3 regions of the Enterococcus sp. GPZ-007 genome follow, and region 2 is predicted to be linked to each of the others. Evidence: predicted binding sites of a transcription regulator. Region 2 holds the regulator's gene; each other region holds the start of a gene.
The links. The regulator NrdR, encoded in region 2, represses ribonucleotide reductase genes. The targets are predictions, from matches to a motif close to ACACNATATATNGTGT.
Positions count from the first base shown of each region.

Region 1: the regulator NrdR is predicted to act here: its motif matches at 1,469-1,484, upstream of AC4J95_RS00070 (deoxynucleoside kinase).
Region 3: the regulator NrdR is predicted to act here: its motif matches at 1,217-1,232, upstream of nrdD (anaerobic ribonucleoside-triphosphate reductase).

Region 1 is NZ_JCAFYN010000001.1:14,074-16,352, forward strand. It holds gene AC4J95_RS00065 (glycoside hydrolase family 13 protein) at 1-727, shown strand, start outside; gene AC4J95_RS00070 (deoxynucleoside kinase) at 753-1,409, opposite strand; gene mvk (mevalonate kinase) at 1,790-2,279, shown strand, end outside.
Region 2 is NZ_JCAFYN010000046.1:10,031-12,309, reverse strand. It holds gene mutM (DNA-formamidopyrimidine glycosylase) at 1-314, shown strand, start outside; gene coaE (dephospho-CoA kinase) at 317-916, shown strand; gene nrdR (transcriptional regulator NrdR) at 1,106-1,579, shown strand; gene AC4J95_RS17670 (DnaD domain protein) at 1,591-2,279, shown strand, end outside.
Region 3 is NZ_JCAFYN010000026.1:4,969-7,247, forward strand. It holds gene nrdD (anaerobic ribonucleoside-triphosphate reductase) at 1-1,114, opposite strand, end outside; gene AC4J95_RS13405 (ABC transporter ATP-binding protein) at 1,536-2,279, shown strand, end outside.

The sequences.
Region 1 (2,279 bases), on a different contig from region 2:
GCAAAAGGACATGCAGCCGATGGGATGGAACGCACTGTACACCGATAATCATGATAATCCCCGCAGCAATTCGACCTTTGGAAATGAAACTCGAGAATCAGCAACAGCACTAGCAACGGCCTATATGCTGTTAAGAGGAACTCCTTTCATTTATCAAGGACAAGAATTAGGAATGACGAACTTCCCCTTCGAATCCATTGAGGAAGTCAATGCGACTGATTCCTTAGCTGCTTATCATGATTGGTTAGGAAAAGGATTATCACCTGAAGAAGCTCTGCGCCTAACCACTAATTGGACCCGCGACCATTCCCGGACACCCATGCATTGGACTGACTTCGGTGGCTTTTCAACGAACCTGCCTTGGATGAAGCTCAATCCTAACACGGATAAGATCAACGTTGCCCTTCAAGAAGCAGATCCCTTCTCGCCTTTCAACTATTACAAAAAGTTGATTGCCCTGAGAAAATCCTTGCCCGTCTTCCTGAATGGCAGCTATCATATTGAACTAGCCAAGCATCCCAAGGTCTGGGCCTATACACGTAAACTAGACTCAGAGGAAGCCTATGTTCTTGCAAATTTAAACGATCAGCCACAGACTGTCACACTGCCCAATCGCTGGATAAACACACCAGTCACAGTACTGTTATCGAATTACCAAGAGCCGCAATGGGCAAAAACAATTACACTGCGTTCCTTTGAAGCAATCGTAGTAAAAAAAGATGCTTAATCAATTACGATTAAGCATCTTTTCATTATTCTACCGCAGCCCCTTGAACATCTAAAATTTTTTCATCAATCAGACGAATCACTTCATCACGTGCGTCAGCATCATCGACAAAGTTCAAACGATCACCGTCGATTTGAATCTTTGGACTCTCGTTGTATTCTTCGTACCATTGATCATAACGGCTGTTTAATTCTTTATAATAGTCATATAATGTTGGATCAAATTCTAGCTGCTCATATTCCCGGCCACGTTTTTGAATCCGCTCCATCATCGTCTCGAAAGAAACACGAATATGCACAAGTAAATCGGGATGCTTTTTGTGGGCTGCATAAGGCAATTCCTGCATCATGTTCGCCAATAATTCATCGTATACCTTTACTTCTGTCTCTGTTGCTCGACCAAGATCGGCATTCAGGTGGAATAATAATGAATCCTCATAGATTGAACGATCCAAGACATTATTATCATCCTGCATCGCCTTTTTGATACTATCAAAACGTTTATTTAAAAAATAAATCTGCAATAAAAAAGCATACTGCTCTGGATCGGCATAAAACAGCGGCAATACCTCATTATCATCGATTGATTCATAAAAAGCTTGACTCCCTAAATGCTCTGACAACATTGCGGTCAAACTTGATTTCCCCGCTCCAATGGTTCCTGCTAATACGATCACGCTCATAGACCTCCAACTCGCTTCATACAAAATATAGTGCGTATTTTTCAACTTATCAAATATACCCCCAATATCTTGTGTCGTCAAACAAAATAGCTGAATCGAAGAAAAAAATTTTCTTCTAAGGAATGTTTAAAAATTCGCTGATTTTCAAAAACTTTTCAATGGTTTCGTTTACTTGTCGGCTCTGTCTGAGTAAAATAGGAAGAGACTAAATATTGATAATTACTATTAATTAAAGATTTATACGCAATTCCAGTTAAAAGATAAAGGAAAACGAATTGTTTTTACATTAAGAACGATTCAATTAAAATGAATATTAGTGAGAATAATTTATTTTTTCTGTTGAGAAAGAATCATTCTAAAACGAAATAGGGGTTTTTTAAATGAAATCGATTGGCACGGGTTATGCCAGCGGAAAGATCATCTTAATGGGGGAACATTCGGTTGTCTATGGCGAACCGGCGATTGCCTTTCCTTTTTCAGGAACAGGTATTCAAGCGACGATCCGCGCGAATAAATTAGAATCGTGGATCGAATCCAGCTTCTTCCACGGACCGCTTTCAGAAGCTCCAAATACGATGCGCAACGTGACTGTTTTACTATGGTATTTAGTGAAGCATTTTAAAATTCCAGAGCCATTTTATCTAAAAATCGAAAGCTCGATCCCAGCTGAACGGGGAATGGGCTCTAGCGCGGCTGTAGCAGTCGCAATTACACGGGCTGTCTTTGATTGGATGGAAGAACCAGCGACGCAAGACAGCGTGCTGCACTTCGTTAACCAAGCTGAAGCAGTCGCTCACGGAAATCCTAGTGGTATCGATGCTACTACGATCAGCGGCACGGAACCGATCTTATACCAAAAAGGCATCGGCT
Region 2 (2,279 bases):
TTTATGTGGATGAAGTGTTGTGGCTTGCGAAGATTCATCCAGAGCAGCCAGCGAATACATTGAGTTCACAAGCAGTACGTCGTTTACGTGCTGCGATTATTGAAGTTATTACGAAGGCGAAAGAAGCTGGAGGAACGACGATTCGGACTTATTTGAATGCTTTAGGAGAGGCAGGGAAATTCCAACAAGAGCTCCATGTCTATGGTCAGACAGGGAAGCCTTGTTCTCGATGTGGTACACCGATCGTCAAAATAAAAGTTGCACAAAGAGGAACGCATCTTTGTCCTCACTGTCAAAAAATAAAGAAGGTGTAGAGATGAGCTTCGTACTAGGTGTCACTGGCGGGATCGCCAGTGGGAAATCGACGGTGGTAGATTTTTTCAAAGAAGAAGGCTTTCCAGTTGTTGATGGAGATATCGTGGCTCGACAAGTAGTGGAGCCCGAGACTGAGGGATTAAGAGCTTTAGAAAAAGCTTTCGGTTCTGACATCTTGCAAAATAATGGCAGTTTAGACCGCAAAAAATTAGGAACCTTGATTTTCCATGATGAAACAAAAAGAGAGTTGTTAAATGAAACGCTTAATCCGTTTATTCGAAGTGAGATCGAAAGACAAGCTAAAGTTGCGAAACAAACGAGCAGTTTGGTGATCGTTGATGTTCCGTTGCTTTTTGAAGGTCATTACGAAACAATGATGGATGAAGTGGCGGTGGTTTATGTTACACCAAAAATCCAGCTGGAACGCTTGATGAAAAGAAATGAACTCCCTAAAAGCGAAGCCTTGGAACGAATCAACAGCCAGCTTTCTCTAGATGAGAAGAAAAAAAGAGCGGATATCCTATTTGATAACTGCCAATCACAAGAAACAACGCGTCAGCAAGTTTTGGATTGGCTGAAGAAAAATAAATTTGTTTCTTAAAGAAATCGGCGTCGTAGCTTTACGACGCTTTTTTTAGCTGGCTGGTTATGGTAAACTCATGTTATATAAACAAATAAATAGTTCATTTCGAGTATTTTTTTGTTTTAAAAAAATTATTCTATATAACAGAAAAGATATTCACACATTATTAGTGAATTTGAACAATAATATGAAAGTGCGGGTGAAATTATGCGTTGTCCAAGATGTAATCATAATAATTCTCGAGTAATTGATAGTCGACAAACTGATGACGGTCGAGCGATTCGTCGTCGTAGGGAGTGCGAAAGCTGCGGATTTCGTTTTACGACCTTTGAACGTATCGAAGCTGCACCGTTACTAGTTGTTAAACGAAATGGCGATCGTGAAGAATTCAGTCGCGATAAAATTTTGCGCGGGTTGATTCGTTCAGCAGAGAAACGTCCGGTCGCGATGGAGCAGATGGAGCAAATCGTGGATCACGTAGAAAATCGTGTCCGCAGTATGGGTGAAAATGAAGTTCCAACGAGTCAAATCGGAGAATTTGTCATGGAAGACTTGATGGAAGTTGATGAAATTGCTTATATTCGCTTTGCGAGTGTTTATCGACAATTTAAAGACATGTCTGTATTCTTGAAGGAATTACAGGAGATCGTTGACAAAGCGAAGTCAACGGATGAAGAGTAGGAGGCTTTTTAGTGGCAGAAGAACTAAAACCCAGTACCTTTTATACGGTCTATGGTGAGCCACAGCTTGATCAAAGTAAACAAGATGCGTTGCTTTATTTGTACCAGCCGATCATCGGAAGTGTTGCCGCAAGTTTATACTTGACTTTAGTGAGTGATATTACTATTGAAGGTAAAAGTCCTAGCTTAATGCATACCGACTTATTAGCAGCGGTTGATACCGGGCTGATGAGTCTTGTAAAAGCGCGGGAACAGCTAGAGGGTATCGGCCTACTGGAAACGTATCAAAAAGCAGATGATGAAATTGGCATGAGCATGATCTATCATTTACGGTCTCCATTAATTCCAGAAAAGTTTTTTCAAGATCCATTGATGGCCTATTTGCTGATGGATAAGGTTGGTAAACACCGTTATGAACGTTTAGTCGAGCGCTTCAAGCCAAAAATGTTTGATAAAAATGAGTTTAAAAACATTACGAAACGTTTTCGCGATGTTTATCGCCTGGACGAAAAAGCTTTTGCCAGTCAAAGCGAGAGCTTAGAGCAGACACAAGAGGAGTTTGCGGAAAAAACAGAGTTCGATTGGTCATTGTTTACTCAACAGTTAAGGCGGTTCAACCTGATTTTGAGCTATGAAGAACGTGAGAAGCTTCAAACGTTTCAGACATTATATGGGTTAAATGAGTTAGATTTAGCCGAATA
Region 3 (2,279 bases), on a different contig from region 2:
CGTAGTTTGGATCAGTTGGATTCAAGTTTGTTCCACGACGTAAAGTAAAGATCAGTTTAGGGAAGATCGCTGTGCGTTTTTCGCTGCCTAGACCTTCGATGCGAATTTGCAGGATCGCTTTTTGGATTTCACGTTCAAACCAGTCTGTTCCAAGACCAAAGCCTAGAGAAGTGAATGGTGTTTGTCCATTTGATGTGAATAAAGTATTGATTTCATATTCCAAACTTTGCATTGCATCGTAAATGTCTTTACGGGTTTTTTGTTTTGCGAAAGCTTTTTGTTTTTCAGGATCATCGATCCATTCTTCCGCATCTTTTAAGTGTTTTGCGTAATTTAGGCGCGCAAAAGGAGCTAATAGCTCGTCAGTACGATCCGCCGAACATCCGCCGTATTGGCTTGATGCCACGTTGGCGATGATTTGCGAGATTTGGGCAGTCGCTGTTTGGATTGATTTTGGACTTTCAACTTCCGCATTTCCGATCTTGAAGCCGTTGTTCAACATGCCTTTGAAGTCAATCAAACAGCAGTTAGTCATCGGGGTATATGGATGGTAGTCCAGATCATGGTAATGGATATCACCTTTTTGATGGGCGTTGGCTACGTGCGGCGGCAACATCTTCAAACCAATTGATTTGCCAACGATTCCAGCTGTCAAATCGCGTTGTGTGTTAAAGACATCACTATCCTTATTGGCATTTTCGTTCACGACAGTTTGATCCTTGTTGATCAATTTGCCGATCGTAAAGTTGATATCGGTCGCTTTGCTGCGTTGGAAGTCGCGACGTGTCCGATAATTGATATATTCTTCTGCTAATTCATATTCGTTGTGTTCTAATAATATATGCTCCACAATGTTTTGAATTTCATAAATTTTGATATCGCTAGTGAAACGTTCAGAAATTTCTGCATCTACACGCTCAACGATTGACTGGATACGTTCATGAGCCAATGGATCGACTGATCCTTTAATTTTCGTTTCTGCTTTGATCAAAGCATCATAAATTTTTTGATCATCAAAGGCTGTGTGACGACCATCACGTTTTACGACCTTAATATTTTTTAGCGACGGCTGATATTCGTTGATTAACGAATCTTTTGTGTGGATTTCCATCATTGCAAACACTCCATTTCCTCTAAAGTTCATTATCAATCATATAGTATTTCTGACGTGGTTGCAACGATATATGGTATCTTTTTTCGGATAAAAAAGAAAAACACACCATATATAGTGTGTTTGTTTACTGAAAGATGAAAGAAAGCTGATGAGGTCAAGCTTCTATTTGAGATAAAATAACTTAAAAATATTTTACCGAAAAAGTGAAAAATTTGTAAGATTATTGAAGGACGTTTCACATGGGAATCTGCCCCAAATATGATACCATAAAGAAAAAATTTTGGATATCAAAAATAGGTTTTTGTTTCATTGTTTGTTGAAATTTTCACCTGAGTGCTCTACTGAAAGATGACTAGTATAACTAACAAGCTCTAGTTGTAAGATCTGCGGCATTCAAATAGAACGAATATGGGAGGAACCAATGAAAAAAATGATCGATGTGCAGCATCTTAGTAAAAGCTTCGGCACACGTAATAATAAGGTCACTGTTTTGAATGATTTGAACTTTACTGTAGAAAAAGGCGAATTTGTCGGAATTATGGGACCTAGCGGAGCCGGTAAGACGACTTTGATGAATATTCTGTCGACGATTTCATTGCCAACGATGGGTTCAGTAAAAATCGATGGCGCGGATATCACGCAAATGCGTGAAAAGCGTCTGACTGATTTTAGACGGGAAAATCTCGGTTTCATTTTCCAGGACTTCAATTTAATCGATAGTCTGACAGTGAAGGACAATATTATTTTGCCGCTGACTGTCAGCAAGCTTTCTTATGAAGAGATTGAGGAACGCGTCCAGCGCTTAACGCGGATCTTGAAGATCGAACAGATTTTGGAGCGCTATCCCGAGGAAATCTCGATCGGACAGCAGCAGCGGACGGCAGCAGCTCGTGCCTTGATCAGTCGTCCGTTGGTTCTATTTGCGGATGAGCCAACGGGTTCTTTGGATTCGAAGGCGGCTACAGAATTCTTGAATTATTTAGATGAGGTCAATTTGCATGAAGAAACAACGATCTTAATGGTGACCCACGATCCTTTCACAGCAAGCTATTGTAATCGAGTCTTGTTCATCAAGGATGGGCGTTTCTTCTCGGAGATCGTACGGCGTTCGTCTCGGAAGGATTTTTTTGAGAAGGTTATCGATATGCAGGCTACGATCGGCGGA